Regions from separate parts of the Streptomyces sp. NPDC001270 genome, predicted to be linked through region 3. Evidence: riboswitches for the same ligand, from Rfam matches in the RefSeq annotation. Region 3 holds a riboswitch; each other region holds the start of a gene.
What was found. Region 3 has a riboswitch for cobalamin ahead of ACFY2B_RS40900 (ribonucleoside-diphosphate reductase subunit alpha). Riboswitches for the same ligand answer to the same signal wherever they lie in the genome.

Region 1 (6,477 bases), on a different contig from region 3:
GAGCGCGTCATAGCCGCCGACGGCGGTCTGTCCCCGAGCGTCGTCCACGAGTGGATCTCGGCCGGGAACCCGCCCGGCGAAGGGTCCGACGGGCCGGGATGAGGCACGACGCCCCGCCCCGGCCCGGACCGGGCGCCACCGGTCAGGACGTGGCCGGCTCACCCCGGACGGCGCGGGCGGCGGCGACCAGGTTCTCCAACGAGGCGCGGGCCTCCGGCCAGCCGCGGGTCTTCAGGCCGCAGTCGGGATTGACCCACAGCCGCTCGGCGGGGATCGCCCGCAGGCCGGTGCGCAGGAGCTCGGCGGTCTCCTCGGCGCTCGGGACGCGTGGGGAGTGGATGTCGTACACACCGGGTCCGGCCTCGCGCGGGTAGCCGTGGGCGGCCAGCTCACGCGCGACCTGCATGCGCGAGCGGGCCGCCTCCAGGCTGATCACGTCGGCGTCGAGGTCGTCGATGGCCTGCACGATGTCACCGAACTCGGCGTAGCACATGTGGGTGTGGACCTGGGTGTCCGGGCCCACCCCGCCGGTGGTGAGCCGGAACGCCTCGGTCGCCCAGTCCAGATAGGCGGCCCGGTCGGCGGCCCGCAGCGGCAGGGTCTCGCGCAGGGCGGGCTCGTCGACCTGGATCACCGGGGTACCGGCCGTCTCCAGGTCGCCGACCTCGTCGCGTAGGGCGAGGGCGACCTGCCGGCCGGTGTCGGCGAGCGGCTGGTCGTCACGGACGAAGGACCAGGCGAGCATGGTGACCGGGCCGGTGAGCATGCCCTTGACGGGGCGGTCGGTCAGGGACTGCGCGTAGGCGGTCCAGCGCACGGTCATGGGGTCCGGGCGGGAGATGTCGCCGGCCAGGATCGGCGGGCGGACGTAGCGGGTGCCGTAGGACTGGACCCACCCGTGCCGGGTGGCGAGATACCCGGTGAGCCGTTCGGCGAAGTACTGGACCATGTCGTCGCGTTCGGCCTCGCCGTGGACGAGGACGTCCAGGCCGGTCTTCTCCTGGAAGGCGATCACCTCCCGGATCTCGGCCTTGATCCGCTCCTCGTAGCCGGCGCTGTCGATCCGGCCGGTCCGCAGGTCGGCGCGGGCGGTGCGCAGGTCGGCGGTCTGCGGGAAGGAGCCGATGGTGGTGGTCGGCAGCAACGGCAGGCCGAGGCGGGCGCGCTGGGCCGCCGCCCGCACCGGATACGGCTGGTCACGGCGGGCGTCGGCCCCGGTGACCGCCGCCGCGCGGGCGCGCACGGCCGGGTCACGGGTGAGCGGCGAGGCCGCCCGGGAGGCCAGGTCGGCGCGGTTGGCGGCCAGTTCGGCGCTGATGGCCGCCGTGCCGTGGGCCAGGCCGCGGGCCAGCGTCACCACCTCCGTGGTCTTCTGACGGGCGAAGGCCAGCCAGCGCAGGAGCTGCGGTTCGATGTCCCGCTCGACCGACGCGTCGAGCGGGACGTGCAGCAGGGAGCAGGAGGCCGCCACATCGACCCGGTCGGCCAGACCGAGCAGCGTGCCGAGCGTGGCGAGGGACGCCGCCAGGTCGTTGACCCAGATGTTGCGGCCGTCGACGACGCCGGCGACCAGGCGCCTGCCGGGCAGTCCGCCGACCGCGGCCAGCGCGTCGAGCTGGGCGGCCCCGCGCCCGGTGAAATCCAGCGCGAGCCCGTCGACCGGCGCGTCGGCCAGCACGGGCAGGGCCTCGCCGAGCCGGTCGAAGTAAGAGGCGACCAGCAGCTTCGGCCGGTCGGCGCGACCGCCGAGGGCACGGTAGGCGCGTGCGACGGCGCCGAGTTCGGCCGGCGTGCGGTCCTGGACGAGCGCGGGCTCGTCGAGCTGCACCCACTCGGCGCCGGCCGCGCGCAGGTCGGCCAGGACCTCCGCGTACACCGGCAGCAGCCGGTCGAGGAGGGTCAGCGGATCGAAGTCCGCCGCGACCCCCGGCGCGGGCTTGGCGAGCAGCAGGTAGGTGACGGGGCCGACCAGCACCGGCCGGGCCGCGAGGCCCAGGGCGAGGGCCTCCGTCAGCTCCGCGACCTGCTTGGCCGAGTCCGCCGCGAACACCGTGTCCGGGCCCAACTCCGGCACGAGATAGTGGTAGTTGGTGTCGAACCACTTGGTCATCTCCAGCGGCGCCAGGCCCTGGGTGCCCCTGGCCATGGCGAAGTAGCCGTCCAACGCGTCCGCCGCGACGGCGGCCCGGTGGCGGTCCGGGACCGCGCCGACCATGACCGTGGTGTCGAGGACGTGGTCGTAGTACGAGAAGTCACCGGTGGGCACTTCGTCGATGCCGGCCTCGGCGAGCTGCCGCCAGGTGGCCCGGCGCAGTCCGGCGGCGGTGGCGCGGAGCGCGTCGGCGCCGACGCGGCCCGCCCAGTAGCCCTCGACGGCCTTCTTCAGTTCCCGGTGCTGTCCCTGACGCGGGTAGCCGTACACGGTGGCGCGTGCGGCCCCGGCTGTGGGCTCGGTGGTCACGGAGATCTCCTTCGCGAGACGATTCCCTGAGGTCCCGGCGACGGGACGGGGGCGCGAAGGGGTGCCGGACCGGACGGCACGATCACGCGTGGCAGCGTGTGTTCGTCCGCCTGGCCTCACTCCCCGGACGGTGTCCGGAGGTGTCCCCGACCCGCCCTCGGGGTCACCGGGATGTCCGCGCACGAGTGGTTCGCGCGCGGGCAGCGGGCAGGTCTTCGGACTCGCGGGCACGTCTCGTCCGTACGAAGCACAGAGCCGTACGAGACTCCTACTGGCCGTCGCTTCCCAGGCCCGGTACATCGGGCCCAGTGCGTATGACGGCGGTCGTTCCCGCTCACCGCTGCGGGGCAGTCCCGGATTTCCACCGGGTTCCCTCTTACGACGCGTCCCGTCCGGCTGACGGGGGCGAACCAGCTGCACCGGCCAGCCTACGGGGCGGGCCACGGTCGCGTCCGGTCGCGTCCGGCATTCGGATGGCGGACCGGCCCGTGCCGCCGCCCGACGAGCACCGGACGGCGTCCGTCCGTACCCCGGTGTGCCTCCCACCGCACGGCCGTGGCTGCCCTCGTGGCGGAGCCCCGGCCGCTACTGTTGCGGCCCATGGGTGCACGGTTGCCGCTCTCGGCGGTCTCCCGGCTGTTCGGATCGACGGCCGGCGGCGCGGTCGTCGGCGTGGCCGTCGGGCTGCCGACCGACCTGCCCCTCGGGCTTCTCGCCGGCATCGCGGCGGCGGAGACGTTCTTCGTGGTGGTGGGCTGGATCGTGCTGTGGCCCCTGGACGCCGAGGAGACCCACCGCAACATCCGTCGCGAGGACTTCCGTCCGGTCCTGGAGGAACTCGTCGTGGTCGTGGCCGCCCTGTGCGGGCTGCTCGGCATCGTGCTGCTGCTGTCGTTCGGCAAGTCGGCCGACGGCCATGCCGCCGCGGTCGCCGCGCTCGGCGGGGTCTTCATGGCCTGGGCGGCCCTGCACCTGATGTACGCGACGCGCTACGCCTACCTCTACTGCACGGCGTCCGGCGGCATCGACTTCAACTCGGACGAGCCGCCGGCGTACCGGGACTTCCTGTACTTCAGCTACAACCTCGGCATGACCTACCAGGTCTCCGACACCAGCGTGTCGAGTTCGACGATCCGTGCGGTGGCGCTGCGGCACTGCCTGCTGTCGTACGTCTTCGGCACCAGCATCCTGGCCACCGTGATCAACCTGGTCGTCGGGATCGTCTCGGGCTGACTCCGCTCCCGCGCCGTACCGGACGGTCCGTGCACGGCCCGGCCGGTGATGCCGATGGCCGAAAACGATGTGAGGGCGGCCGGTCGGCCGGCCGGCGGTGCGGGCCTGTAGTGCGGGATCGGGCGGACCCGCCGGTGCGGGAGGCGTCGGCGCAGCTCCGGGCGGGCGTCGACGCCCGCTGCACATCCGGCCTTCTTTGCCACACCATTGCCTTGATTCCCGCCGTTTACCAGAGCTTTGCAGACTCCACACGTCCCAAGCGTGCATGTCCCTGTTGTCAGCGGGAGTTGAAATGGGCCACGGCCACAGACACGACCACGGTCACCACCACCATCACCACGGGGGCGACGAGTCCACGTCCCTGCCGCCCGCGCTCGACCTGTCGGTGCCCGACGCGGAGTTGACGCCCAGCCAGCTGTCCCGGCGCTCCATGCTCCGCCGCACCGGACTGCTCGGCGCCGGCCTGGCGGCCGGCAGTGTCCTCGGCGGCGCGGGCCAGGCGGCCGCGTCCCCGGCCACGACGGCCAACGCGTCGCACGACTCCCGTTCGGGCGGCTACCTGTGGCTCGCCGGCGACCACCACATCCACACCCAGCACAGCAACGACGCCAAGTACCGCGTCATCGACCACGTCCGCCAGGGCAACGCGCACGGCCTGGACTGGATGGTGATCACCGACCACGGCAGCGAGACGCACGCCAAGATCGGTGTGGAGAAGGTCAACCCCGACATCGTCGCGGCCCGCGACAAGATCGAAGACACCCTGGTCTTCCAGGGCCTGGAGTGGAACATCCCCGCCGCCGAGCACGGCACGGTCTTCGTCCACCCGGGCAAGAACGAGGTCGCCGTGCTGAAGGAGTTCGAGAACTCCTTCGACGGCTCGGTCAAGAAGGCCACCGCGAACACCCCGGCCAACGAGGCGCTGGCCATCGCGGGCATCAACTTCCTCGCCGACCAGGTGCGCCGCCGCAAGGTCAAGGACGCCCTCTTCCTGGCCAACCACCCGGCCCGCAAGGGCATCGACTCCCCGCACGAGATCCGCGGCTGGCGCGACGCCGCGCCCGCCATCGCCGTCGGCATGGAGGGCGCCCCCGGCCACCAGGCCGCCGGTCTGCCGAAGCCGCAGGGTCCGGGCGGCGGCCGTGGCTACTACGACGGCAGCCCTGGCGCCGACTCGTTCGCCGGCTACCCGCTGGAGAGCTACCGCACCTGGGGCGGCTTCGACTGGATGACCGCCACCGTCGGCGGCCTGTGGGACAGCCTGCTCGCCGAGGGCAAGCCCTGGTGGATCACCGCCAACTCCGACTCCCACAATGTGTACGCCGACAGCGCCGTGCGCGGCCCGAACAGCAACTTCGAGGCCAACGGCCGCTACGAGGACCCGGTCTACGGCGGCGGTCTGAACCTGACGGACGGCGACTACTGGCCGGGCCAGTACTCCCGCACCCACGTCGGTGCCTCCTCCTTCTCCTACCAGGCGGTCATGGACGGCATCCGGGCCGGCCGCGTCTGGGTCGACCACGGCGGCCTGATCAGCGGCCTGAACGCGCAGCTGCGCTCCGGGTCCAAGTCGGTCACGCTCGGCGACTCCCTGTACGTGCGCCGGGGCAACCAGGTCGACCTGGTCATCGAGATCAGCCTGGCGGGCGGCCCCAACTGGTCCCAGTTCGTGCCCACGCTGGCCCGGGTGGACGTCATCCAGGGCGACGTCACCGGACGGGTCGCGGACAAGGACGCCTTCGCCACCCCGAACACCAAGGTCGTGAAGTCCTTCGAGGTGAACAAGTCGACCGGTTCCGTCCGGCTGACCTACTCCCTCGGCCGGGTGGACAAGCCGGTGTACGTGCGGCTGCGCGGCACCGACGGCAACCGCTCCGCCGTCGGCCTGAACGGCGCCGCCGTGGACCCGGCGGGTCCGGCCATGGACGTCCTCGGTGACGCCGACCCGTGGAAGGACCTCTGGTTCTACTCCAACCCGATGTGGGTCCTGCCCGCATGACGGCACCGCACCACGTGCCCGGCGTCCGCTCCGTCATCGGGGTGGACGCCGGCACGGTCAGCCTGCGCGAGGCGGATCACCTCGTCCACCGGCTGGCGGACGGACTCGGGCTGCCGGACGGCACCATCGCCTGCACCCATCTGGTCCGCACCGCCGACCGGCGGGGCACCACCGTCTCGTTCGCCCTGCCCGACGAGGCGGCGGCCCGTGCGGTGTGGCAGCGACTGACCGGCCCCGCCGACCCGGAGCCGGGCCTGGGCGCCGTGCTCGGCGACCGCACGCACGGTCCGGCACCGGCCGCCCGCACGGCGGAACCGGCCGTGGCCGAACACGTCCGCCGCAGCGGCGGGCGGGCCGTGCTCTATCCCGGCGCGGACCGCCTCACCGGCACCGTCACCCTGGCCGACCTGCTGGCCATCTCGGCCATCGAACGGGTCGTCGTGGTCGGCGCGCCCTTCGCCGCCGAGCCGGATCCCCGGACACCGGTGGTGACCCAGGACCACGTACGGCCCGAGTGGCGGGACGGCCGGCTGACCCTCGCCCTGGTCCCGGCCGCGGGCGGGACACTCGCCCCCTTCGAGGTGCCCAACCCCACACCCTGCTGCGCCGACCACTCCTGACGGCCCCGCAGCGAGCGCCGACCGGTTCACCCCGGCCCCGCACCGGCACCGCCCCGGGCCGCCGGTGCGGGGGAGCGGTGCCCCGCGCCCCTGGCCGCGGCGCACAGCGCACGGTCGGCCTCCACCAGGTACCGGGCGGCAGCCAGCCAGCAACGGGCGAACCT
Region 2 (6,477 bases), on a different contig from region 3:
CTCCAGCCAGCGGTAGGCCGCCAGGTAGTGGTGGGACGGCGGCATGTCGGGGTCGTGGTAGATCGCGATCGGGTTCTCGCCGAAGCCGCGCGGCGGCTGGATCAGCACGACGACGTTCCCGAACCGGAGCGCGGCCAGCACGATGTCGTCGCCGTCCACGTAGAGGCTGCCCGGCGGCTCGCCCCATGCCGCCAGCATGGCGTGGCGCAGCTCCGGGTCGAGGGTGTCGAACCAGGCCCGGTAGTCGGCGAGCGGCACCCGCGCGGGCGCGGCGGCCAGTTGCTCCTCGGTGAGCCATTCGACGTCGTGGCCGCCGGCCTCGATCAGCCGGTGGATCAGCTCGTCGCCGCCCGCGGGGTACTCGGTGAGCGAGTAGCCGGCCGCACGCAGGGCGTCCAGCACCCGCACCGCCGACGCGGGCGTGTCCAGGCCGACCGCGTTGCCGACCCGGGAGTGCTTGGTCGGATAGGCGGTGAAGACGAGCGCGATCTTCTTGTCGGCGTTGGGCTTGTGCCGCAGCCGCGCGTGCCGTACGGCGATGCCGGCGACGCGGCCGGCCCGCTCGGGGTCGGCGACGTACACCGGCACGTCGTCCGGGCCCTGCTCCTTGAAGGAGAACGGCACGGTGATCAGCCGCCCGTCGAACTCCGGGATGGCGACCTGCATCGCCGCGTCCATGGGGGACAGCGCCGCGTCGGACCCGTCCCAGGCGTCCTGCGACGAGGTGAGGCACAGCCCTTGCAGCACGGGGACGTCAAGACCGGCGAGCGCCCCGACGTCCCAGGCTTCCTCCTCGCCGCCCGCCGACGCCTGCGAGGCGTGCGTGCCGCCCGCGGCGAGGACGGTCGCCACCAGCGCGTCGGCCCGGCCGAGGATCCGGTACAGATCCGCGTCGGCGTCGCGCAGCGAACCGCAGTACACGGGCAGCGCGTTGGCGCCGCGCGCCTCGATCGCGTCGCACAGGGTGTCCACGAAGGCGGTGTTGCCGCTCAGTTCGTGGGCCCGGTAGAAGATCACGCCGACGGTCGGGCGGCCCTCGACGACGGCCCGCTCGCCGTGCACGCCGTACTGCGGCATCGTCCGCGGCCCGTCGAAGCCCTCACCGGTCAGCAGCACGGTGTCGGACAGGAACCGGGCGAGCTGGGCGAGGTTGTCGGGCCCGCCCTCCACCAGATAGCGCAGCGCCTCGGCGACGACACCGGACGGCACGGACGACTCGGCCATCAACTCGGCGTCGGGCACGGTCTCGCCGCCGAGCAGCACGGTCGGGACCCCGGACGCCCGCAGCGCGGCCAGCCCGTCCTCCCAGGCCCGTTTGCCGCCCAGCAGCCGTACGACGGCGAGGTCGGCCCGCCGCAGCAGCGCCGGCAGCTCCTCGGCGACGTCGATCCGGGTCGGGTTGCCGATCAGATAGGACGCGCCGCAGGCACGTGCCGCCAGCAGATCGGTGTCGGCGGTCGACAACAACAACACTGTGCTCATGCGGGCGCTCCCGGTGGAATGAAGGGCAGTCCTGGTGGCGCGCCCGACTCGATGAGCCGCCACAGCGCGTCCGTGTCCGCGTGCTGTTCGATCAGGTCGCCGAGTCGGTCGAGCTGCTCCTCGCGCAGCGCGGCGAACGAGGTGTCGGGCGCCGGCGCGAAGCGGCGCCCCGCGGCGGCGGCCACCTCGCGCAGGAACGCCCGCCGGAAGCCGTCCGACTCCAGCGAGCCGTGCCAGTGCGTGCCCCAGACCGCGCCGACCCGGCAGCCGTCCAGGAAGGGCTCGCCCCCGGTGACGTCGGCGACGCCGTGATGGATCTCGTAGCCCTCGACCCGCTCGCCGAACGCCTCGCCGACGGGCCGGGCGAGGGTCTTCTCCCGGGCGAACCGCACCCGGACCGGCAGCACACCCAGCCCGCTCACCTGCCCGGCGCGCGACTCGACCGCGTCCTCGATGTGCTCGCCGAGCAGTTGGAAGCCGCCGCAGACGCCGAGGACGGGCCGGCCTTCGCGGGCCCGGTCGCGCAGCGCCTTTGCGAGCCCGCGCTCCCGCAGCCAGGCCAGCGCCCGGACGGTGCCCCGGGTCCCGGGTACGACGACGAGATCGGCGTCGGCCAGTTCCTGCGGCCGGTCCACGAACCGTACGACCACGCCCGGTTCGGCGGCCAGCGCGTCCACGTCCGTGAAGTTGGACATGAGCGGCACCGCGCAGACCGCGACGCGCAGCACGTCCTCGCCGAACGGCGCGGCCGACGCCGACTCCCGTACCGCGCCCCGCAGGGAGACGGCCACCCCGTCCTCCTCGTCGATGCCGAGGCCGGGCCGGAACGGCAGGACGCCGTAGGCGGGCCGCCCGGTCAGGCCGCGCAGCATGTCGAGCCCCGGCTCCAGCAGGCCGACGTCCCCGCGGAACTTGTTGACCAGGAACCCGGCGACCAGCTCCTGGTCCGCGCGGGACAGCAGCGCCACGGTCCCGAAGAACGACGCGAAGACACCCCCGCGGTCGATGTCGCCGACCACCAGGACGGGCAGCCGCGCGTTGCGGGCGAGGCCCATGTTCACGATGTCGGTCCGCCGCAGGTTGATCTCCGCCGGGCTGCCCGCGCCCTCGCAGATCACCACGTCGTACGTGTCCCGCAGCGTGGCGAGGCAGTCGAGCACGGTTCCCAGCAGCCGCTCCTGGCGTCCGCCGTGGTACCCGCGCGCGCTCAGCTCGCCCACCGGCCTGCCCATGAGCACGACCTGACTGCTCTGCTCCCCGCCCGGTTTGAGCAGGACCGGGTTCATCAGCGCGGTCGGTTCGATCCGGCACGCCTGGGCCTGCATCGCCTGGGCCCGCCCGATCTCGGCGCCCTCGCGGGTGACGAACGAGTTCAGGGACATGTTCTGCGCCTTGAACGGCGCGACCGCGACGCCCTGCCGCACCAGCCACCGGCAGATGCCCGCCGTCACCACGCTCTTGCCCGCGTCGGAGGTGGTACCGGCGACGAGCAGCCCACCACCGCTCATGACCTGCGCCCCCGCACGGCCAGCCGCGCGGCGGTCGTGACGCCGAGCGCGAGCAGCCCGACTTGGCGGGACAGCCGTACCGCACGGTCGATGTCCGCGGCGGCGACCTCCCGCCCCCCGCCGTTGAGCACGGGCCGGTGCTCGACCCGCCCCCCGTACGACAGCGTCCCGCCCAGCCGCACGCCCAGCGCCCCCGCGAAGGAAGCCTCCACGGGACCGGCGTTGGGGCTCGGATGCCGGTGGGCGTCGGCCCGCCAGGCCCGCACCGCACCCCGTGGGTCCGGGCCCGAGACGGCGGCGAGCACCGCGGTGAGCCGTGCCCCCGGCCAGCCGGCGACGTCGTCGAGCCGCGCGGCGGCCCACCCGAACCGCCGGTGCCGCGGCGACCGGTGCCCGACCATCGCGTCGAGGGTGTTCACCGCACGGAAGGCGACGAACCCGGGCACCCCGCCCAACGCCCCCCACACCAGCGCCCCGACGACCGCGTCGGACGTGTTCTCGGCCACCGACTCCACGACGGCCCGCGCGATCCCCTGGGCGTCGAGGGCCTGCGGATCCCGTCCGCACAGATGCGGCAGCCGGGCCCTCGCCGCGGCGACATCCCCCGAGTCGAGGGCCCGCCGGACGGCCTGGGCCTCCCGGGCGAGCGAAGTCCCGCCCACCACCGCCCAGGTGACGGCCCCGGTCAGCGCCACGGAACCGGCGGGGGAGGCGCGCACGGCCCGCCGGGCCAGCGCTCCGAGGCCCGCGGCACCGCCGACGCAGACGGCGGTGTACAGGGCTCCCCACCCCCGGTGGTCCCGCCACAGCACCCGCTCCGCCGCGCCGACGGCACGCCCGAACCCGGCGACCGGATGCCCGTGGCGCGGATCGCCCACGAGCAGATCGCCGAGGAGGCCGAGAGCGGCGCCGTACGCGAAGACGCGATCGGCACGCACCGGTTCAGCCGGCCGTCGGGTCGGGAAGCGACCTGGTGCTGTACCTCAATCCGCAGCCGAGCATGGCGATATGTCCTCACTCAGGGTGTCCACGCCCTGGTTCGACGAGACCGGCGGCGAGAGTTCCTGGCTCCCGGGGAAGTCCTTCCCCGGTGACAGTGGCGGGACCGCGCCGGATTCGCACCGGCTTCCTCTTCTGCCGCCGTACATGGCCCCGGAAGTCCACCACGCCCCCCGAAGAACCGTCAACCAGCCGTTGACCTGCAAGGGAAGAGTGTGCCCAGCCTCATACCCACCCCACCCCCCACCCACCCAGAAGAAACACCCCGGAACAACACAAGAAACGAGACGACTCCCCCCCGGCAGGGGCGCGGGGAACTGCGCAAAAAACGACCACGCACGCGCGGCCGAGCGCCAACGCCAACCCCGGCAGGGGCGCGGGGAACTGCGCAAAACCCCCACACCCCGAACCACTCACCCCGCGATCAAAAAGATCCCATACCCCACAGCCCCGGCGCACGCCGCAAAGCAGGCGTACGCCCCAGCCAACGCCACCCCCGCGGAACCTCCCCGCGCAACGGCCCGTTCACGGCGCGACAATCCGGCCACGCCGAGGGTGAACAGTCCCACGAGCGCCACGGTGACCCCGAGGCTGACGCCGAAGACGGAACCGAGTGCCGCCCAGTCGATGTTCATGGTGTTCATGGTGATGCTTCTTCCTCGGGTCTCAGACGGCGGCACTCGGCGGCGGCCCGGCCGGATCGGCGACGACGGGCGCGGCCGCGGCGACCGAAGCGGCCGTCCCGCCCGCCCCCGAGGGCGAACCGGCGGAACCGGCGCTGATGGTGACGGACACCGCACCGACCGCACCGACCGCACCGACCGCACCGACCGCACCGACCGCACCGACCGCACCGACCGCACCGACCACACCGGCCGGCCCAACCGGAACGGCCGACTCCCCGGTGCCGTTCACCTCATTGACGTTGCTGTGGTCCACGACCTCACGCCGCGAGACCCGCCAGATCCCCACGGCGGAAGCGACCAGGCAGACGGCCACAGCCGCGGTGCCCCAGTCACCCAGCTCCGTGACGAGTTCCGCGAGCGCGCCGACGAGCGCGGCGGCCGGCAGCGTCAGCGCCCAGGCGACGCACATCCGGGCCGCCGTCGACCAGCGCACCACCCCGCCCTTGCGGCCGAGCCCCGCGCCCATCACGGAACCGGAGACGACATGCGTGGTGGAGAGCGAGAAGCCGAGGTGCGAGGAGGCCAGGATGGCGGTCGCCGCGCTGGTCTGGGCGGCGAAGCCCTGCCGCGGCCGGAGGTCGGTCAGCCCCTTGCCCATCGTGCGGATGATGCGCCAGCCGCCGAGGTAGGTGCCGAGCGCGATGGCGAGACCCGCGGAGAGGACGACCCAGGTGGGCGGGTTCGAGCCGGGGGCGATCGCACCGCCGGCGATCAGCGCCAGGGTGATGACGCCCATCGTCTTCTGGGCGTCGTTGGTGCCGTGGGCCAGGGAGACCAGACCCGCGGAGGCGATCTGGCCGGCCCGGTAGCCCTTCTCGGCGGCCTTGCCCTCCGCGGCGCCGTCGAGCGAGTACGACAGCCGGGTGGCGAGCAGTGCCGCCACCCCGGCCACGAGGGGCGCGGCGAGTGCCGGGACGAGGACCTTGGTGACGAGCACGTCGCCGTGGACGGCGCCCGTGCCGGCGGACGCGACGGCGGCGCCGATCAGACCGCCCATCAGCGCGTGCGAGGAGCTTGAGGGCAGACCCACCAGCCAGGTCAGCAGGTTCCAGAGGATCGCGCCCACCAGGGCGGCGAAGATGACCTCGGGGCGGATGCCGCTCTCGTCGACGAGACCCTTGGAGATCGTGTTGGCGACCTCGACGGAGAGGAAGGCGCCCACCAGGTTGAGGGTGGCGGACATGGCCACCGCCACTCTGGGTTTGAGCGCGCCGGTCGAGATCGTCGTGGCCATCGCGTTGGCGGTGTCGTGGAAACCGTTCGTGAAATCGAACGCGAGCGCGGTGATCACCACGATCGCGAGGATCAGCGAGAAGCTTTCCATTTACCCAGGCATTCGTTCGAAGTCATTGGCTGGTTGAAGGTAGGAAACCTGGGTGAACGAAAGGTGAACTGAGGTCGTACTCGGAGTGTCACATGGGAGGGGGGTTGCGGCGATCCGTTGAAGGGATCCTGAGCACCCGGCAGGATCGCGACATGGCTGAACGGCGTCGGGAGCACGGACCACATGGAGGCGCGGGTCCCGAGACGGCCCGCGCCTGGACGGCGCTGGTCGCCGCCGCCCGCCGCACCGTGTCCGACGGACTGGTCGTCGGCACCTCCGGGAACGTCTCGGTACGCGTCGGCGACCTCGTACTCGTCACTCCGTCGGGCGTGCCGTACGACCGGCTCACCCCGGACGACGTGACCGGCGTGGACCTGGCCGGCCGGCAGGTGCTCGGCACGCTGGCGCCCACCAGCGAACTCCCCATGCACCTCGCCGTCTACCGCGCCACCGACGCGCGGGCCGTCGTCCACACCCA
Region 3 (6,477 bases):
GCTCCAGCAACTCCTGGGCCAGCAGCACCCGTTGGCGCAGGATCCAGCGGTAGGGGGTGGTGCCGGTCTCCTGCTGGAAGCGGCGGGCGAAGGTGCGCGGCGACATGTGCGCGCGGTCGGCGAGCTGCTCGACGGTGACCTCCTCGTCGAGGTGCTCGTCCATCCAGGCCAGCACGTCGCCGACGGTGTCGCACGGGCGCTTGGGCAGCGGACGCTCGATGTACTGGGCCTGCCCGCCGTCCCGGTGCGGCGGCACCACCATGCGCCGGGCGATCTTGTTGGCGATCTCGGGGCCCTGCTCCTTGCGCACGATGTGCAGGCAGGCGTCGATCCCGGCCGCGGTTCCGGCGGAGGTGATCACCGGGTCGTCGTCGACGTAGAGCACGTCCGGCTGGATGATCGCCCGCGGGCAGCGCAGGGCGAGGTTGTGGGCGTGCCGCCAGTGCACGCTGCACCGCCGCCCGTCGAGCAGCCCGGCGGCACCGAGCACGAACACCCCCGAGCAGACGCTGAGCACCCGCGTCCCGCGCTCCGCCGCCGCCGCCAGGGCGTCCAGCAACTCGGGCGGGAACGTGCGGTCGGCGAACCCGTTGCCCGCCGGTACGGCGATCAGGTCGGCCTCGGCCAGGCGCTCCAGCCCGTACGGCGTGGAGACGGTCAGCCCGCCGACATGGGTCTGCAACGCCGGGCCCTCCGCCGAGACCACGGCGAAGTCGTACGTCGGCAGCCCCTCGTCACTGCGGTCGATGCCGAACACCTCGCAGACGACGCCCAGTTCGAAGGGGTGCGCGCCGTCCAGCAGGACGGCCACCACGTTTTTCAGCATGCTGCCAGTGTGCCTCGTTCTTGGCAGTAATTCGAGGGTGTGCGGCAGCCCTGCCACTGTCGGCGCGGGGTGTGCGGGACGACAGTAGTGTCCATGAATACGAACCAGATCGAAGGTCTGACCGGAATGGGTGCCGTCCTCGCGATCCTCGTCCTCCTGGCCCTCCCGTCGGTGCTCGGCATGGTGCGCGACCGGCGCATCGACCGGCAGATCAGGGAGGCCCAGGAGATCGGCGACGTCAAGGTGGCTCAGAAGTCCTCGTCCAGGTCGACGGTGCCCTCCACCGCCACCTGGTACGCCGACGGGCGCCGCTCGAAGAAGTTGGTCAGCTCCTGAACCCCTTGCAGCTCCATGAAGGAGAAGGGGTTCTCCGAGCCGTACACCGGGGCGAAGCCGAGGCGGGTCAGCCGCTGGTCGGCGACGCACTCCAGGTACTGCCGCATCGAGTCGGTGTTCATGCCGGGGAGGCCGTCACCGCACAGGTCGCGCGCGAACTGCAGCTCGGCCTCCACGGCCTCCCGCAGCATCTCGGTGACCTGCTGCCGCAGCTCGTCGTCGAAGAGGTCCGGCTCCTCCTTGCGGACGGTGTCGACCACGTCGAAGGCGAAGCTCATGTGCATCGTCTCGTCGCGGAACACCCAGTTGGTGCCGGTGGCCAGGCCGTGCAGCAGGCCCCGGCTGCGGAACCAGTAGACGTAGGCGAAGGCGCCGTAGAAGAACAGCCCCTCGATGCACGCCGCGAAACAGATGAGGTTGAGCAGGAAGCGCCTGCGGTCCGCCCTGGACTCCAGGCGCTCCAGCTTGTCCACCGAGTCCATCCAGGTGAAGCAGAACTGCGCCTTCTCCCGGATGGACGGGATGTTCTCGACGGCCGCGAAGGCCGCGGCGCGGTCCTCCGGGTCGGGCAGATAGGTGTCCAGCAGGGTCAGGTAGAACTGGACGTGCACCGCCTCCTCGAACAGCTGGCGTGACAGGTACAGCCGCGCCTCCGGGGAGTTGATGTGCTTGTACAGCGTCAGCACCAGGTTGTTCGCGACGATCGAGTCGCCCGTCGCGAAGAACGCCACGAGCCGGCCGATGAGGTGCTGCTCGGCGGGGGTCAGCCGGGCGAGGTCGGCGACGTCCGAGTGGAGGTCGACCTCCTCCACGGTCCAGGTGTTCTTGATGGCGTCCCGGTAGCGCTCGTAGAAGTCCGGGTAGCGCATGGGGCGGAGCGTCAGCTCGAAGCCCGGGTCGAGGAGATGGGCGTTGCGGGTCATGTCCGTCGGCGCGGTGCGCCGTCCTCCAGGGGTGGTGGTCGGGTGCGGGGCGTCAGTCACTGGCAGGCTTCGCAGGACTCGGGGTTCTCCAGGGAGCAGGCGACGGCGTCGGGATCGGCGACCTGCTGCGCGGGGACGGCCGCCCGGGGCTGCGCCTGGGCGGCGCGGGCGATCCGGGTCGCCGGGCGGGAACGCAGGTAGTACGTGGTCTTCAGGCCCTGTTTCCAGGCGTAGGCGTACATCGAGGAGAGCTTGCCGATGGTCGGCGTCTCCATGAACAGGTTCAGGGACTGGGACTGGTCCAGGTACGGCGTGCGGGCCGCGGCCATGTCGATCAGACCGCGCTGCGGGATCTCCCAGGCCGTGCGGTACAGGGCGCGCACGTCCGCCGGGATCCAGCCGAAGTCCTGCACCGAGCCGCTGGCGTCGCGCAGCGCCTCGCGGGTGCGGGCGTCCCACACGCCCAGCTCCTTGAGGTCCCGGACCAGGTACGAGTTGACCTGGAGGAACTCCCCGGACAGGGTCTCGCGCTTGAACAGGTTGGAGACCTGCGGCTCGATGCACTCGTACACGCCCGCGATGGAGGCGATCGTGGCGGTCGGGGCGATGGCGAGGAGCAGCGAGTTGCGCAGGCCCGTGCGGGCGACGCGCTCGCGCAGGGCCGCCCAGCGCTCCGGCCAGGCCGGCGTCACGCCGTAGTGGTCGGGGTGCAGCACGCCCCGCGCGGTACGGGTCTTCTCCCAGGCGGGCAGCGGACCGATGGGGGTCCCCCCGGCACCGGAGCTTGTCGCAGGTGCTTGGGGGCGCTCGGCGAGGTCGGCGGAGGCCTCGTAGGCGGCGAGCATGATGCGCTCCGCGATCCGGGTGGACAGCTCGCGCGCCGCCGGGGAGTCGAAGGGCAGCCGCAGCTGGAAGAAGACGTCCTGAAGACCCATCACCCCGAGGCCCACCGGCCGCCACCTGGCATTGGAACGGCCGGCCTGCTCGGTCGGGTAGAAGTTGATGTCGACGACCCGGTCGAGGAAGGTGACGGCGGTGCGGACCGTCTCGTCCAGCCGCTCCCAGTCGATGTCCCCGCCGCGCACGAACGCGCCCAGGTTGACCGAGCCCAGGTTGCAGACCGCGGTCTCGCCGTCGTCGGTGACCTCCAGGATCTCCGTGCAGAGGTTGGAGGAGTGGACGACGTGGCCCGGCTCGGCCGTCTGGTTGGCGGTGCGGTTGGCCGCGTCCTTGAAGGTCATCCAGCCGTTGCCGGTCTGCGCGAGGGTGCGCATCATCCGGCCGTAGAGATCACGGGCCGGGACGGTCTTCTGCGCGAGCCCGGCCGCCTCCGCCCGGCGGTAGGCGGCGTCGAACTCCGCGCCCCACAGGTCGACCAGGCCGGGCACGTCCGACGGCGAGAACAGCGACCACTGCCCGTCGGCCTCGACCCGGCGCATGAACTCGTCCGGGACCCAGTGCGCGAGGTTGAGGTTGTGGGTACGGCGGGCGTCCTCACCGGTGTTGTCGCGCAGTTCCAGGAACTCCTCGATGTCGGAGTGCCAGGTCTCCAGGTAGACCGCCGCCGCGCCCTTGCGCCGGCCGCCCTGGTTCACGGCGGCCACGGAGGCGTCGAGGGTCTTCAGGAACGGGACGATGCCGTTGGAGTGCCCGTTGGTGCCGCGGATCAGCGAACCGCGGGAGCGGACACGGGAGTAGGAGAGACCGATGCCGCCGGCGTGCTTGGAGAGGCGGGCCACCTGGTGGTAGCGCTCGTAGAGGGAGTCCAGCTCGTCCTTCGGGGAGTCCAGCAGGTAGCAGGACGACATCTGCGGGTGGCGGGTGCCGGAGTTGAAGAGGGTGGGGGAGGAGGGCAGGTAGTCGAGGCGGCTCATCAGCCCGTAGAGCGCGGCGACCTCGGCCGCGGCACGCGCGCTGTGGTCCTCGGCCAGGCCGGCGGCGACGCGCAGCATGAAGTGCTGGGGCGTCTCGATGACCTTGCGGGTGAGGGGGTGGCGCAGCAGGTAGCGGCTGTACAGCGTGCGCAGGCCGAAGTAGCCGAAGCGGTCGTCGGCGGCCGGGTCGGCCAGGGCGTCGAGGCGGGCCGCGTGCAGCCGGACGAACTCCGCGGTGCGGTCGGCGATGAGCCCCTCGCGGTGGCCCACGGCGATCGACTCGGTGAACGACGTGACGCCCTGCGAGGCCGCCTCGGCGTGGACGGAGAGGGTCAGCAGGCGGGCGGCCAGCCGCGAGTAGGCGGGGTCCTCCGAGATCAGCCCGGCGGCCGCCTCCGTGGCCAGCTCGCGCAACTCCGCGGTGGCCTCGGCGTCGGCCCGCGCCGACCGGCCGCGCAGCGCGGCAGCGGCGACCCGGCCGGGGTCGGCGTCGGGGAGGTCGGTGGTCAGCTCGGTCAGGGTCCGCAGCAGCGCGGCACCGGGACCGTCGGTCTCCACGGGGACGGCGGTCGCCTGGACGGCTGAAGCCGGATCGGCTGGCGCGATGGTCACGTGTGGCTCTCCCTCGCTCGGCACGGGGCCTTGCGGGAGGGCAGGGGGCAGCACACGAGCGCAGACAGCGGCACGCATCCGCCGGCCCATTCCACGAGGCCCGGACGTCAGGCACCCGGACCGGACGGCCGGGCGCACTGTCGGCAGGTCCTCGGACTGAAGCCTGCATGCTCGTATGCGGGCATACGGGCATGAGTACACCGTTGCGGGACAGTTCCGGATTCACACCGGATTCCCCTGCGACGACAGCGAGCATGAGCATACATCTAGTGCCGCCTTGCGGTGCCACCCCTAGATGTTGTGTCACGGCGGTATCGGAGTGTCAACGGGTAGGTGAGAAGAGTGACGTGGTCGCCCGGCCCTGGTGGCGGGGCGGGGGTCGTGGGCGGCCGGTCGCGCGGTTCCCCGCGCCCCTGTGGGAGGTGTCGGTGGTCGTGCGGGCGCGGGTCGTGGGTGTGGCAGCGGGCCGCCGTCGCCGGTCGGCTTCGGCGGCCCGCTGGGGGATGTGTGCGGTTGTCCGTACGCTTCCGCGTGCCCCTGCGGGGCGGTCTTTCAGTGGTCGGCGCCGGCGGTCGCGGGGGTCGGCTCCGTCCGGACGCCGCTGTCGCCCGCGTCGGCCGTGTAGTCCTCCGGGGCCGTCTCGTCCACGCCCTCGGGAGCCTTCACGGCCTTCAGGACGAAGGTCAGGGCGACGGTGACGAGGACGTTGAGCACGAACGCCGTCGTGCCGATGTAGCCGATCTCGCCGATCCCGGGGATCTCCTTCGCGGAGCCGCCGAAGTGCTTCTGCGTGGGCGAGGCGACGCCGTACGCGGCGACCGTGCCGTACACCATGCCGACGGCCCAGCCCGCGAGCAGCGCCCAGCGGTGGAACCAGCGGGTGAACAGGCCGCCGACCAGGGCCGGGAAGGTCTGCAGGATCCAGATGCCGCCCAGCAGCTGGAAGTTGATGGCGACCGTCTTGTCCATGCTCAGGACGAAGACCAGCGCGCCCACCTTCACCAGCAGCGACACGATCTTGGAGACCCGGGTCTCCTGCGCCGGCGTCGCGTTCGGCTTGATGAAGTCCTTGTAGATGTTCCGGGTGAACAGGTTCGCGGCCGCGATGGACATGATCGCCGCGGGCACCAGGGCACCGATGCCGATCGCCGCGAACGCCACGCCCGCGAACCAGTCCGGGAACATGTCCGCGAACAGCTGCGGGATGGCCAACTGGCCGTTGTCGACCTTGATCCCGGCCGCGATGGCCATGAAGCCCAGCAGGGCGAGCAGGCCCAGCATCAGGGAGTACAGCGGCAGGACCGTGGTGTTGCGGCGGATCACCTCACGGCTGCGCGAGGACAGCGTCGCGGTGATCGAGTGCGGGTACATGAACAGCGCGAGCGCGGAGCCCAGCGCCAGGGTGGCGTACGTCCACTGGCCCGGCTCCGCCGGCGCGAGCGCCCCGCGCGGTGCCCCCGTCGCCGGGTTGGTCTGGGCGAAGGCGTGGCCGGCCTTGGCGAAGATGTCGTCGAACCCGCCCAGCTTGATCGGGATGTAGATGATCGCCACCGCGATGACGATGTAGATCAGCGTGTCCTTCACGAACGCGATCAGCGCGGGTGCCCGCAGCCCCGACGAGTAGGTGTACGCGGCCAGCACGCCGAACGCGATCAGCAGCGGCAGGTCCTTGACGAACCAGTTGGTGTTCTCGCCGCCGCCCACGCCCATCACGTCCAGGACCGCCTGGATGCCCACCAGCTGGAGCGCGATGTACGGCATCGTCGCGAGGATGCCCGTGAGTGCCACCGCCAGCGACAGGCCCTTGGAGCCGAACCGGCCGCGCACGAAGTCCGAGGTGGTCACATAGCCGTGCCGGTGCGAGACCGACCACAGCCGGGGCAGGAAGGTGAAGATCAGCGGGTAG

Region 1: it holds a riboswitch for cobalamin, as region 3 does, so the genes downstream of both, metE (5-methyltetrahydropteroyltriglutamate--homocysteine S-methyltransferase) here and ACFY2B_RS40900 (ribonucleoside-diphosphate reductase subunit alpha) in region 3, are expected to answer to the same signal.
Region 2: it holds a riboswitch for cobalamin, as region 3 does, so the genes downstream of both, ACFY2B_RS29780 (cobalamin biosynthesis protein) here and ACFY2B_RS40900 (ribonucleoside-diphosphate reductase subunit alpha) in region 3, are expected to answer to the same signal.

What each region holds. Positions count from the first base shown of each region.
Region 1 covers NZ_JBIAXM010000003.1:182,858-189,334, reverse strand. The annotation lists gene ACFY2B_RS07170 (hypothetical protein) at 1-102, shown strand, start outside; gene metE (5-methyltetrahydropteroyltriglutamate--homocysteine S-methyltransferase) at 143-2,461, opposite strand; cobalamin riboswitch at 2,671-2,840, opposite strand; gene ACFY2B_RS07160 (DUF1345 domain-containing protein) at 3,062-3,694, shown strand; gene ACFY2B_RS07155 (histidinol-phosphatase) at 3,987-5,693, shown strand; gene ACFY2B_RS07150 (hypothetical protein) at 5,690-6,313, shown strand.
Region 2 covers NZ_JBIAXM010000020.1:101,405-107,881, forward strand. The annotation lists gene cobN (cobaltochelatase subunit CobN) at 1-1,482, opposite strand, end outside; gene ACFY2B_RS29775 (cobyric acid synthase) at 1,479-2,990, opposite strand; gene ACFY2B_RS29780 (cobalamin biosynthesis protein) at 2,987-3,928, opposite strand; cobalamin riboswitch at 4,026-4,170, opposite strand; gene ACFY2B_RS29785 (hypothetical protein) at 4,403-4,624, opposite strand; gene ACFY2B_RS29790 (anion permease) at 4,656-5,999, opposite strand; gene ACFY2B_RS29795 (class II aldolase/adducin family protein) at 6,152-6,477, shown strand, end outside.
Region 3 covers NZ_JBIAXM010000045.1:25,385-31,861, reverse strand. The annotation lists gene ACFY2B_RS40915 (helix-turn-helix domain-containing protein) at 1-826, opposite strand, end outside; gene ACFY2B_RS40910 (hypothetical protein) at 920-1,162, shown strand; gene ACFY2B_RS40905 (ribonucleotide-diphosphate reductase subunit beta) at 1,075-2,085, opposite strand; gene ACFY2B_RS40900 (ribonucleoside-diphosphate reductase subunit alpha) at 2,142-4,571, opposite strand; cobalamin riboswitch at 4,696-4,863, opposite strand; gene mctP (monocarboxylate uptake permease MctP) at 5,124-6,477, opposite strand, start outside.